DNA from 2 places in the Bacillus sp. JK74 genome. Region 1 is predicted to be linked to the other one. Evidence: a T-box and tRNA genes for the amino acid it is inferred to sense, from the RefSeq annotation. Region 1 holds a T-box; the other holds one or more tRNA genes.
The links. The T-box of region 1 lies ahead of ACWJJ5_RS11505 (valine--tRNA ligase). A T-box ahead of a tRNA ligase gene usually reads a tRNA of that ligase, here a tRNA-Val.

Region 2: it has a tRNA-Val gene. The T-box ahead of ACWJJ5_RS11505 (valine--tRNA ligase) is inferred to sense a tRNA for this amino acid. The anticodon was not compared.

Annotation. Positions count from the first base shown of each region.
Region 1 covers NZ_JBSJQB010000003.1:267,417-274,149, forward strand. Annotated here, with positions in the region: gene hemL (glutamate-1-semialdehyde 2,1-aminomutase) at 1-1,193, shown strand, start outside; gene ACWJJ5_RS11490 (LysM peptidoglycan-binding domain-containing protein) at 1,326-3,431, shown strand; gene ysxE (spore coat protein YsxE) at 3,465-4,487, shown strand; gene ACWJJ5_RS11500 (hypothetical protein) at 4,502-4,693, opposite strand; T-box leader at 4,866-5,087, shown strand; gene ACWJJ5_RS11505 (valine--tRNA ligase) at 5,146-6,733, shown strand, end outside.
Region 2 covers NZ_JBSJQB010000007.1:17,618-24,350, reverse strand. Annotated here, with positions in the region: gene ACWJJ5_RS17335 (CdaR family protein) at 1-130, opposite strand, end outside; gene cdaA (diadenylate cyclase CdaA) at 123-944, opposite strand; gene rsiW (anti-sigma-W factor RsiW) at 1,112-1,738, opposite strand; gene sigW (RNA polymerase sigma factor SigW) at 1,752-2,315, opposite strand; tRNA gene ACWJJ5_RS17315 (tRNA-Gln) at 2,546-2,617, opposite strand; tRNA gene ACWJJ5_RS17310 (tRNA-Tyr) at 2,622-2,706, opposite strand; tRNA gene ACWJJ5_RS17305 (tRNA-Thr) at 2,726-2,798, opposite strand; tRNA gene ACWJJ5_RS17300 (tRNA-Val) at 2,804-2,879, opposite strand; tRNA gene ACWJJ5_RS17295 (tRNA-Glu) at 2,883-2,954, opposite strand; gene ACWJJ5_RS17290 (DUF523 domain-containing protein) at 3,135-3,587, shown strand; gene ACWJJ5_RS17285 (GNAT family N-acetyltransferase) at 3,606-4,082, shown strand; gene murQ (N-acetylmuramic acid 6-phosphate etherase) at 4,182-5,111, shown strand; gene ACWJJ5_RS17275 (PTS transporter subunit EIIC) at 5,240-6,607, shown strand; gene pbp4b (penicillin binding protein PBP4B) at 6,626-6,733, shown strand, end outside.

The DNA.
Region 1 (6,733 bases):
ATATGGACCCGATCTTTATGCAGCGCGGAAAAGGATCGAAAATTTTTGATATTGACGGCAATGAATATATCGACTACGTCCTGAGCTGGGGGCCGCTCATTTTGGGTCACACGAACGACCGGGTCGTTGAAAGCCTGAAAAAAGTAGCCGAGAACGGGACAAGTTTCGGGGCATCCACTGAAGTGGAAAACGAACTGGCCAAATTGGTCATTGACCGTGTGCCGTCTGTTGAAATCGTGCGGATGGTCAGCTCCGGCACAGAGGCGACAATGAGCGCCCTGCGTCTGGCAAGAGGATATACCGGCCGCAACAAAATTTTGAAATTTGAAGGCTGTTACCACGGCCATGGTGATTCGCTGCTGATCAAAGCGGGATCCGGAGTGGCGACACTCGGCCTGCCGGACAGCCCGGGCGTGCCGGAAGGAATAGCGATGAATACGATTACCGTTCCATACAACGACTTGGAAAGCGTTGCACTCGCATTCCGGGAGTACGGTGAAGATATTGCCGGGGTCATTGTTGAACCGGTAGCGGGCAATATGGGCGTTGTTCCGCCGCAGGAAGGCTTTTTACAAGGACTTCGCGACATTACGGAACAGTATGGCGCGCTGCTCATTTTTGATGAGGTCATGACCGGTTTTCGCGTGGACTATAACTGTGCGCAAGGATATTTCGGCGTGACGCCTGATTTAACGTGTCTCGGCAAAGTCATCGGCGGCGGTCTTCCTGTCGGTGCGTATGGCGGCAAAGCCGAAATCATGGAACGAATCGCGCCGAGCGGTCCGATCTACCAGGCGGGAACATTGTCAGGAAATCCGCTTGCCATGACAGCGGGACTTGAGACGTTACAGCAGCTCACACCTGAATCTTACCAAGAATTTGTGAAAAAAGGCGATATGCTTGAAGAAGGCATTTCAAAAGCAGCTGCAGCACATGGCATTCCGCACACGTTTAACCGGGCGGGGTCAATGATCGGCTTCTTTTTCACCAATGAGCCTGTCATTAACTATGAATCAGCCAAATCTTCTGATTTAAAGCTGTTCGCCAAGTATTATAAAGGGATGGCCGACGCAGGCGTATTTCTGCCGCCGTCTCAATTTGAAGGATTGTTTCTCTCCACTGCGCATACAATGGAGGATATTGAAAATACCATTCAAGCCGCTGAGAAAGTGTTCCAGGCGATCAGCCGCTGATACCGAAAAGCCGATGCAAGCAAGACTTGTATCGGCTTTTTTCAATGCCTCCATTATCATATTTTCCCGGATTGCGGCATACACCTTTAGTGACATCTAATTGTATGGATTAGATGAAAGGAGGATATGAACTTGCCGCATAATCACCGATTGCAATTTTCTGTTGAAGAATCAATCTGTTTCCAAAAAGGACAGGAAGTTTCTGAATTACTTTCGATTTCATTAGACCCTGACATCAGGGTGCAGGAAGTAAATGATTATGTCTCAATTAAAGGGTCATTAGAACTTACTGGCGAGTACAACATAGATCACAGCAGTCATTTTGAAGAGCTTAATAGTGAGCTGAGGCATGTAGAGGAAGTGAGGGCAAGGGAGGATGGCACGGCCGAGCTCATTCATTGTTTCCCGGTGGACATCACGATTCCGAAAAATAAAGTGAGCCACCTCAATGATGTTTTCGTATTTATTGATGCCTTTGATTATCAGCTGACGGATTCAAGGATCTTAACCATTCAAGCTGATTTGGCAATTGAAGGGCTGCTTGAGGAATCCGAGCCAAAAGAGCCGGAGATCCCTTTGTACGTGGCGCCTGAATTTGCCAGAGAAGAAATGATCAATCTTGCCGGACATCATTCAGAGGACGAAAATGAACCAGAATTAATGATACGCCATGAGCCTGAAATACCTTTGACTGTATCAGAAGAAGCAGCACAAGAAACAGAGAAAAACGAGGAAGAAATCCCGCCTTCACTCAGGCAGGAGGAAGAAGAACAGGAAGCAGCTCCGATTCTGAGGGAGCGGGAAGAAGAAAAGCAGGAAACAGCCCCGATTCTGAGGGAGCAGGAAGAAGAGCAGGAAGCAGCCCCGATTCTGAGGGAGCGGGAGGAAGAAGAGCAGGAAGCAGCCCCGATTCTGAGGGAGCAGGAAGAAGAGCAGGAGACTGCCCCGATTTTGAGGGAGCGGGAAGAAGAAGAGCAGGAAGCAGCCCCGATTCTGAGGGAGCAGGAAGAAGAGCAGGAGACTGCCCCGATTTTGAGGGAGCGGGAAGAAGAAGAGCAGGAAGCAGCCCCGATTCTGAGGGAGCAGGAAGAAGAGCAGGAAACTGCCCCGATTTTGAGTGAGCAGGAAAAAGAGCAGGAAACTGCCCCGATTATGAGGGAGCGGGAAGAAGAGCAGGAAGCAGCGATTCTGAGGGAGCAGGAAGAAGAGCAGGAAGCAGCTCCGATTCTGAGGGAGCGGAAGGAAGAAGAGCAGAAAACAGCCCCGATTCTGAGGGAGCAGGAAGAAGAGCAGGAAGCAGCCCCGATTCTGAGGGAGCAGGAAGAAGAGCAGGAAGCAGCCCCGATTCTGAGGGAGCAGGAAGAAGAGCAGGAAGCAGCCCCGATTCTGAGGGAGCAAGAAGAGGTGCCGAAACCTGTTTCCTTTACTGAGCCTCCTCCTCCCGTTTCCTTTCAGCACGAAGAAGAACCGGAAGAAGCTGAGGAGCCTGCAATCATGTCAGCTGTGAGGAATGAACCCGTATTTGAGGATGATTCAGCAGAAGCGCAGGAAGAGCCAAAAGATGATATCGAACCGGTTTTCCCTGCATTCACTCTGACTCCGCATGCAGAAAAAACAAAAATTGCGGAACAGCCCTTCCTTCAAAAAGAAGAACAGCCAGAGGCCGAGCCGCTTCTCCGTCAGAGCGATCATAAGGCGGCAGAAGACGAAGATGAGCCTGCGGTTTTTCAAGAAGAGCAGGCGCCCGTTTATCGTGAGTTCGTTCCGGAACGGCAGGAAGAGGAGTTTTACAGCGCTCCTAAGCTGCTTGAAGAAGAGGCTCATGATGAAGAAGGGTTTGAAATTGAGGTAAGGAAGATGGCGCCGCCGGAGGAGGAAACCGGGAAGCCTCTCGATTTGTCTTTTCAGTTTTCCAAACTGCCGCCGGAGGAGCCGGCGCAAGCGGAACAGCCTGAGCCGCTTAAGCCTGAAAGAAAGAATGAAGAAGCGGCACCGGGAACCGAGCAGAAGGAAAATGACAACTCTCATTACTTGACAAAATTATTTACAAGGGAAGAAGAAAAGTTTTCAAGAATGAAAATTTGTATCGTGCAGCAGCAAGATACAATCGACCGGGTGTGTGAACGATATGACATTACATCCCAGCAGCTCATCCGAACGAATGCTTTATCGTTTGATGACGAGCTTGAGGAAGGTCAGCTTCTGTATATACCTGAATATAATAACAGCCATGTGTAAGCACAAAGAGGCCGTAAAAATGTGGTGAATGGAATGGAAGCAGTCCAATCAGTGCTTCAGGAATACGGGCTGACGGCTGAGTACATTGAGCCTGTCAGCCCGCATGTTTGGAAGGTCTACTCAAACTACGGCATTTTTGCTTTGAAACAGCTCAAGCCGGCCCGCAGCAGTGAATTTACGGATCTTATGATTGAGATTGAGGAGAAAGGCTACCGATCATTTGTGCCGATCTGCCGCACGTATGCAGGCGATTTTTTTGCGGGAAGACAGACGGAGAATTCTTATTATTTAATGCCTTGGCTTCAGTACGATCAGGAAGAAGAACGGGACCAAAAACATGTTTACCTTTTTAAAGAGGTCGCGAAGCTCCATTCTGCGACTGTGCGGGACATCCAAATCCGGACTGAAGATATCAGCCGCTTTTATGAAGCAACGAAAAGAGATTGGGAAAATGATAAACTTGTCTATGAACAATTCGCCGACCGGGCGGAAAAAGAGTGGTACCTTTCACCTTTTGAACTGCAGGCTGTTACGTATCTTACAGAAACGGTTTCCGCCGTCAATTTTGCTCTCGAACGTCTGGAAGAATGGTTTGACGCGGCAAAGGATCATGACAAGACGAGAGCGGTGATCAACCACGGCAGTTTATCGAGCCGCCACTTTCTGTATAATGATGCGGGATCAGGCTTTTTCACAAATTTCGAGAAAGCTGCGCTGGGCCCTCCGCAAAATGACCTGCTCAGCTTTTACTCCAGAATGTTCAGAAGCTATCCGAAAGCATGTCCGGAATGCCTGGACTGGTTTTATACGTATCACAAATCATTCCCGCTCCGTGAAGCGGAAATCAGCCTGTTTCTCAGCTATATGGCTTATCCGTCCGCCATGTACAAAGTGCTGAAACGGTATCAGACCGGCCAAAGGGGCTCTGAAAAAGAAGAATGCACGCAATTATTAAGAGCGTTTTGGCAGATGAAAAATGTTGAGCCTTTTCTCATGAAGGTTCATCAGATTGAGCGGGAGAAAAAAATAAAAGCGGAAAACGAGTCCTCTTCATAACGGGACTCGTTTTTTTATATCCATTCCAAATGCAGGGCGCACGCTAAAAACAGCAGGATGGCAAGCAGCAGGACATCAAAAGTCGTCGGAAAGAAAATCGTCCTGATCCCCTGAAAGATCGTAATCGGGATAATGACTTGCACGGATACAAGGCGGACCTGTCTGGCCCACTGGGGGAGCGAATAAGAATTGAATTTTTTTCTCACGGGCAATTCCTCCTCACATTCGCCTTTCTATGTATCGTATGTAAGGGGAAGAGCGGGGTGCATGCCCATTTATGTATGACGGCAGCGGTTTTTGGAAAAGATGATTGACGAATCAAAAACACTTTTACTATAATAAAGAACATAATAAATAAGATCATGAGCTGATATAAATACACCTGCTTTGAACGGGAAGAGTACAAGAAAGACGCATGAAGAGAGAGAAGCTACTGTGCTGAAAGGCTTCTTATGCCGTCTCATTGGAAGGTCGCCCGGGAGCATAATTTCTTGAACATACAGTAGAGAAATTCGGGTCGCACCCGTTATCCGTTTAAGTGCATGAACAAATCTGTTCATGAAAAAAGGTGGTACCGCGAAAGAGCTTTTCGTCCTTTATCAGGATGAAGGCTCTTTTTTAGTTGCTCAGCCATTTCTAAACATGCTGGAGGGTTATCATGGATACAAACGAACAAACAATGCCGACAAAATATGATCCGTCTGCGATTGAAAAAGGCCGCTATGATTTTTGGCTGAAAGGAAAATATTTTGAAGCGGGCGGCGATCAAACGAAACAGCCGTATTCTGTCGTCATTCCGCCGCCGAACGTGACGGGCAGGCTGCACCTCGGACATGCGTGGGATACGACGCTGCAAGATATCGTTACACGTATGAAACGCATGCAGGGCTATGACGTGCTCTGGCTTCCGGGCATGGATCACGCCGGCATCGCCACTCAGGCAAAAGTCGAAGCGAAACTCCGCGAACAGGGCACAAGCCGTTATGACCTCGGCCGTGAAAAGTTTTTAGAAGAAACGTGGAAGTGGAAAGAAGAGTATGCTGATTTCATCCGCAGCCAATGGGCCAAGATGGGACTCGGACTCGATTATTCACGCGAACGTTTCACTCTTGATGAAGGGCTGAACAAAGCCGTGCGTGAAGTATTCGTCAAGTTGTACGAAAAAGGCTTGATTTACAGAGGCGAATATATCATCAACTGGGACCCTGCCACAAAAACGGCTTTATCCGATATTGAAGTGATTTACAAAGACGTACAGGGCGCGTTTTATCATTTGCGCTACCCGTTAGCAGACGGCTCAGGCTCAATTGAAATCGCGACCACCCGTCCGGAAACGATGCTTGGCGACACGGCTGTCGCGGTTCATCCTGAAGATGAGCGCTACAAGCACTTAATCGGCAAAACGGTGATTCTGCCGATTACAAACCGCGAAATTCCGATTGTCGGCGATGATTATGTTGATATGGAATTCGGATCAGGCGCCGTTAAAATTACGCCTGCCCATGACCCGAATGACTTTGAACTCGGAAACCGCCACAATTTAGAGCGGATTCTCGTCATGAATGAAGACGGAACAATGAATGAAAAAGCGCTGCAATATAACGGCATGGACCGGTTTGAATGCCGCAAAAAACTCGTCAAAGATCTTCAGGAATCCGGCGTTCTCTTTAAAATCGAAGACCATATGCATTCTGTCGGCCACAGTGAGAGAAGCGGCGCCGTTGTTGAGCCGTACCTGTCCACACAATGGTTTGTCAAAATGCAGCCGCTGGCTGATGCTGCGGTTGACCTTCAGGCAAAAGAAGAGAAGGTTCACTTCGTTCCTGACCGTTTCGAGAAAACGTACCTGCACTGGATGGAAAACATCCGTGATTGGTGTATTTCCCGTCAGCTGTGGTGGGGCCACCGCATCCCGGCTTGGTATCATAAAGAAACAAAAGAAGTGTACGTCGGCCTTGAGGCGCCTGAGGACAGCGAAAATTGGGAGCAGGATTCAGACGTGCTTGATACATGGTTCAGCTCCGCGCTTTGGCCGTTTTCTACAATGGGCTGGCCTGATGAAAACGCTGAAGACTTTAAGCGGTATTACTCAACCGATGTACTTGTAACGGGATATGACATCATTTTCTTCTGGGTATCCCGGATGATTTTCCAAGGTCTTGAGTTTACCGGCGAGCGTCCGTTCAAAGACGTGCTGATTCACGGCTTAATCCGTGACGAGCAGGGCAGAAAAATGAGTAAATCCC
Region 2 (6,733 bases), on a different contig from region 1:
TCGGAAAAAAGGATTCCCCCGGCTTTTTCGGAGTCGGCGCCTGGTTGTTGTTAACCGCAACGTAAAGCAGCAGCGCCAAGAGCAATGCAATGATCTTTACAGCCCAGCGGTTGTTTAAGAATTTATCCATTTTTCTTGCCCCTCCAGTACCAGCGGTTAGAAGAAGTGTCTCTGGCGTTCTTCTTAAACTCGGCTTCAAGCATTTCTTTCAGTTCTTCTTCCGTCAATTCTCTGTGAAGGTCTCCGTTTTTGGCCACACTGATGGCGCCCGTCTCTTCAGATACAATAATGGTTAAGCTGTCCGTCACTTCACTGATGCCGACAGCCGCTCTGTGACGCGTCCCCAGCTCCTTTGAAATAAACGGGCTTTCAGAAAGCGGCAGATAACAGGCTGCCGCCGCAATCTCGTTATTTTTCATAATGACCGCTCCATCATGCAGCGGTGTATTCGGGATGAAGATATTAATCAAAAGCTCCGAGCTGACCTGCGCATTAAGCGGGATGCCCGTCTCAATATAATCGCCCATTCCCGTATCGCGCTCAACGGCGATGAGTGCGCCGATGCGGCGTTTCGCCATGTAGCTGATCGATTTTGTAATCGCTTCAATTGTCTTATGCTGCGCTTCTTCCACGGGGGTTCCGCTCCTGGAAAAGAACCGGCCCCGTCCGAGCTGTTCAAGCGCCCGTCTCAGCTCAGGCTGGAATATAATGATGATCGCTAAAAATCCCCATGTTATCGCTTGGTCCATCAGCCACTGAAGCGTGCTGAGTCCCAAATATGAACTGGCCATCCGGACCAATACGATGACGACGATTCCTTTTAAAAGCTGAACCGCCTTCGTCCCGCGTATGACCATGATTAATTTATATATCACATACCAAACAAGGAGAATATCAACGGCATTGCCGAGGTATTGCAAAAATGGGATGTCCTCAAAAGCCATTTCCTCGTCCTCCAAGAATTCAGTCATTTCGTTTTTTCCGTTATGAATTGTGCTGCATGAGCAATATGTACATCATATAGCGTGCTCATTATACCACATTTTGATTTCTCAAGTGAAATGGGCCAGCACGGCGATGCATAAAAAAAAGAGTAAAGCGATTATACGCTTTACTCATCTTCATTCGGATCCAAAGCGCTCACGACGCCCTGGCCCGCCGATTTCAGTTCATACCAGACCCAGTCAAACAATTGGTTAATCTCTTCAATCTGCCCGGTGACTTGTCCGGCTGAGGCCATGTATTTTTCTCCGTTGACGACGGTCACATTGCCGTCGACTTTTCCTTCAATGAACAGCTTGCCGTTTTTTACTGTGACATCGCCCTTTACGGTCTCGCCTTCAGGGACGGTGACCGTGTGATTCTGCACGATAAGGTTCGGCTGTTTGGACACACTGAAATTGTGGTCATTATGCCAGCTGTTGAAAAAACCGCCGCCCATTAAAATCACAAAAACCGCTGCGGCTGCAATCATCGGATGAGTTTTGATCCATCGTTTTACAGAAGCGCGTTTTTTCTCTTTTGGAAGATTCGCCATAACTTTGGCAGTAAAATCAGCAGGGGCCGTGACATGCGATGTGCTTCGGACGAGTGCTACGGATTTCTCCATTTCATGAAAATGCCGTTTGCAATTCCCGCATGACTGCAAATGTTGTTTTAATACGTTTTCATCTTCAGGAAGGATATCTCCATCAAGATGCTTATGCATAAGCTGCACAATCTGTTCAGGACAGCTCATTTCATCACCCCACTTAAAGATCCCTCAATTGTTTTCTAAGAGCCTCTCTGCCTCTGTGTATCCTTGTCTTGACGGTGCCGACAGGGATATTCAGAATCTCCCCGATTTCAATTAAAGAGAGTTCGTCAATATACTTTAATACAATAACTGTTCTGTACTTGTCCGGCAGCTTTAAAATCTTTTTCTGAATTGTGTCCGACAGCTCCAATGACAATACGGCGTCTTCAGGGAGAACCCCGTCTGCGGCGATCTGCGAATACATCGTCAGACCTTCTGCTCCCGCTACTTCTGCGTCCAGATAGTAATCAGGCTTTTTCTTGCGGATGCGGTCAATGGTCAGGTTGGTCGCAATTCTGTAAAGCCACGTTGAAAACTTTCTGTTGATATCGAAACTGTCGATATTGACATACGCTCTGATAAAAGCTTCCTGCGCAATATCTTCCGCTTCGTGAACATTGCCGAGCATGCGGTAGCAAAGCTGGTAAATCTTATCTTTATAAAGGTCAACGATTTCTGCAAACGCATTTTGATCGCCTTTTTTGACTTGCTTGATTCTTTTTTTAATCAGGTTTTCCATGTTTTATCTTACCTCTGCCCTTCACCGGTCTGTATCTATACGTTGATTGTTTTAAAAGGTTTCATTTTTTTTATTACATTTATTTTACCAAATTTCAGGCAGGGTGTAGATGGAAAATACAGAATATACTGCCTTAACAGCAGCTTAAAAATAGTATATCTGATGAACAATCAAAAATCGAAACAAAATGCTGATAAAAAAAGACACCTTTATGCAAAAGGTGTCTGATACTGGGCTAGCTGGATTCGAACCAACGCATGACGGAGTCAAAGTCCGTTGCCTTACCGCTTGGCTATAGCCCAAAAATGGTGGAGGGGGGCAGATTCGAACTGCCGAACCCTGAGGGAGCGGATTTACAGTCCGCCGCGTTTAGCCACTTCGCTACCCCTCCGTATTTTTTTGGAAAACAGTGCCGGCCAGAGGACTTGAACCCCCAACCTACTGATTACAAGTCAGTTGCTCTACCAATTGAGCTAGGCCGGCAAATATGGTGGAGGATGACGGGCTCGAACCGCCGACCCTCTGCTTGTAAGGCAGATGCTCTCCCAGCTGAGCTAATCCTCCATATGACCCGTACGGGATTCGAACCCGTGTTACCGCCGTGAAAGGGCGGTGTCTTAACCGCTTGACCAACGGGCCGTTGTGTCCGCGTCGAGCTGACAAAAGTTATTATATACAGGTTGCACCCCATTTGTAAAGAGAAAAAATATTTTTTTTATTTTCAAACTTTTTTACCCGTTTTTTAACTGAAAAACTCATCCCTCCTCTCTTATTTCATTTATGATGAAAGTATCAAAATATTGAAGGGAATGGACACAGATGATCTTAGTCAGCTCTTGTCTCGGCGGTATCGAATGCAGATATAACGGCTCTCACGCCGCTTCGGAAAAAATCCGCAGACTCGTAGAAGAAAAGAAAGCTGTTATGGTCTGCCCCGAACTTTTGGGCGGCTTCACCACTCCCCGCGAACCGGCGGAAATCATCGGCGGCACGGGTGAAGACGTGCTGAACGGAACGGCAAGAATCGTAACGGCATCAGGCGAAGACGTTACAGCTTTATATATGGACGGCGCGGAAAAAACGTTAGCATACGCAAAAGAAATAGGCGCCGCAACGGTCATCCTTAAAGAAAACAGTCCGTCCTGCGGCAGCAGCTTTATCTATGACGGCACTTTCTCAGGAAAAAAAATACTCGGAGACGGCATCACTTCCGCTCTTTTAAAACGGGCAGGCTGCCGTGTTCTATCAGAAGATGAATTGGATCAATTATAAAAAAGGAGAGTAGATATCATGGATGTAGCCCTGTCCTTTTATAAACCGGAGCATGCAGACGGGCTGAACGGGTTTGTGCTGAGTGAAGAAGATAAAAAGTTCACAGCTCTGCCGATAGATGTCCTGCCGCAGGCGCTTGTCATCCGGGATCGCTACCCGACAGTCATTTTAAAAGAAGACCGTCCCGTCGGTTTTTTTATTTTACATACCTCAAAAGAAACCATTGCCCCGTATTCGAACAATGTGTCTGCCATTTTGCTGAGTGCGCTGTCATTACATGCGCCGCATCAGGGAAAAGGTTATGCCAAACAAGCGATGCTGCAGCTCCCCGCTTTTGTCGCAAATTATTTTCCTTGGTGTGATGAAATCGTGCTTGCTGTAAACCATCGCAATCAACGTGCAAAGAACCTGTACCGGTCTTCCGGTTTTATTGACAAAGGGCGGCGCAGGATCGGCCCGATCGGTGAACAGCACATTCTGCATCATTTTTTGTGAAAGCGCTTGATTATTCATCTCATCCCTGCCGATTTTTCTTGAAACATCTATTCAGAAGCCCATATACTTCAAGTATTAACGACTTGGGAGGGTACAATCATGACAGACCGGCTTAACATTCACAGATTGACCACAGAAACCAGAAACCCGCAGACCGCTTCAATCCATCAGGCAGACACGATGGAAATTCTCCGCATCATTAACGAAGAGGATTTCAAAGTGGCTGAAGCCGTTCAGCAGGTGCTGCCCGATATTCAGATTGCCGTTCAATTCGCCCATCAGTCCTTGCGGCGAAACGGCAGGCTGATTTATGCGGGAGCGGGCACAAGCGGCAGACTCGGTGTACTGGATGCGGTTGAATGCCCGCCTACATACAGCGTAAGTCCCGACACCGTCATCGGTCTGATGGCCGGAGGGGCAGACGCCTTTTTGCAAGCGGCTGAAGGTATAGAAGACAGCGAGGAAACCGGCGCTCTCGATCTCAAAACGATCGGGCTTACCGCAGAAGACACCGTGATCGCCATCGCGGCAAGCGGGCGCACGCCGTATGCGGCCGGTGCGCTGAAATATGCAAAAACAATCGGCGCCAAAACCGTCGCGCTCACATGCAATAAGAACTCATTGATCAGCACCTTTGCCGATCACAGCATTGAAGTCATTGTCGGCCCCGAAGTGATTACAGGGTCAACACGAATGAAAGCCGCGACGGCACATAAAATGATTCTGAACATGATTTCCACGGCCGTGATGATTAAAAGCGGCAAAGTGTACGAAAATTTAATGGTGGACGTTCATGTCAGCAACGAAAAATTGAAAGAACGCGCAATCGGCATTATCCAAAGCATCACTGGCGTTCCGTACGACAAGGCAAAAGAAACGCTTGAGGCCGCAGGCAGCCATGTCAAAACGGCAATCGTCATGCTGAAGACGAATTCGGACGAAACACACGCGAAGGCACTGCTCAAAGAATCAGAAGGATTCATTGATAAAGCCATTGAACAGCACGTTTCAAGAGAAAAAGAACGCTGATCGTTCTTTGGTGAAAAATAATGTGCTTTTACGAGCCCGCGCCGTTTTCATGTTCGGCGCAGGCGCTTTTAGGACGCGTTTCAGGCATAGCTCCCCGGGAAAAATCGTACGGAAAAAGGAGGATCTCCATGAGCAAAGAGGCATTTTATCAGTCACTGGCCAAAGATATCCTGGACAATTGCGGCGGTTCATCGAATATTTCAGGCTTTACCCACTGTATGACACGCCTGAGGATTACACCTTTAGATCGGGACAAAACGGATATTGAGGCGCTGAAACGGCTTGACGGGGTAATAGGCGTCGTCGAAGCTGAAACACTGCAGATCATTCTCGGCACGGGTGTCGTCAATCATGTCGCCGACGCTTTCGCAAAACTTATGCCATCCGGAAAAAACATTGATTTAAAAGAAGCCGCCTCACGGAAAAAAGCCGATCTCAACAGAAAAAACACCACACCCATCAAATTGTTTCTGAGAAAAATATCAAGCATCTTCATTCCCCTTATTCCCGCACTCATTGCATCAGGTTTAATCACCGGTATTACGAAAGCCGTCATTCAGGCCGGCTGGCTCCCGAAAGAATCTCAAATCGCACTTATTTTAACGGTTATCGGTTCAGGCTTGTTCGCTTACCTCGGCGTCCTTGTCGGCATCAATGCGGCGAAGGAATTCGGCGGGACACCCGCGATGGGAGGCCTTGCGGGCATATTGATCCTTAACCCTGAGATCGCCAATATCAGTTTGTTCGGAGAGAATCTGCTCCCTGGCAGGGGAGGATTAATCGGCGTTCTTTTCGCTGCGGTTTTTATCGCTTATACCGAACGGTTTATCAGAAAGTACGTCCATCAATCCATCGACATTATCGTCACGCCTACATTGTCTTTACTTATCACCGGGCTGGTGACATATGTCGTTTTTATCCCTGCAGGCGGTTTTATTTCTGATCTGATTACATCAGGTTTATTGTCGCTGCTGAATGTCGGGGGAGTGCTCTCAGGGTTTGTACTGGGAGCCGCCTTCCTGCCGCTTGTCGTCACCGGCCTGCATCAGGGCTTGACTCCCGTACATTTGGAATTAATTCGATCAATCGGAGATGACCCGCTTCTTCCGATTCTCGCGATGGGAGGCGCGGGTCAAGTAGGCGCGGCCTTCGCCATCTTTATGAAAACAAAAAAAGCCTCATTAAAAAGAGCGATCGGCGGCGGACTTCCATCCGGTCTGCTCGGAATCGGAGAGCCGCTCATCTTCGGCGTCACGCTCCCGCTCGGCCGGCCGTTTTTGACAGCGTGTTTAGGGGCGGGAATCGGCGGCGCTTTTCAAGCCCATTTTCAAGTGGCTACTTTTTCAATCGGTGTCTCCGGCCTTCCGCTCTCGTTTCTCGTACAGCCGGCTCAAATCGTTTTGTATATCATCGGTCTCTTCATCTCTTACGCGGCGGGCTTTGTCTTCACTTATGCATTCGGATTTAAGGATGACATGGCTGCTGAATTTGAATAAACCGGGAGGGATCAGAATATGAAAACACTGACAGCCGCCGTACTCACAATGGTCATCAGCCTCTCTTTTCTGCCGCAGCACAAAGCCGAAGCCCAATCCAAATTATACGACGCAGCAAAGCTCAGA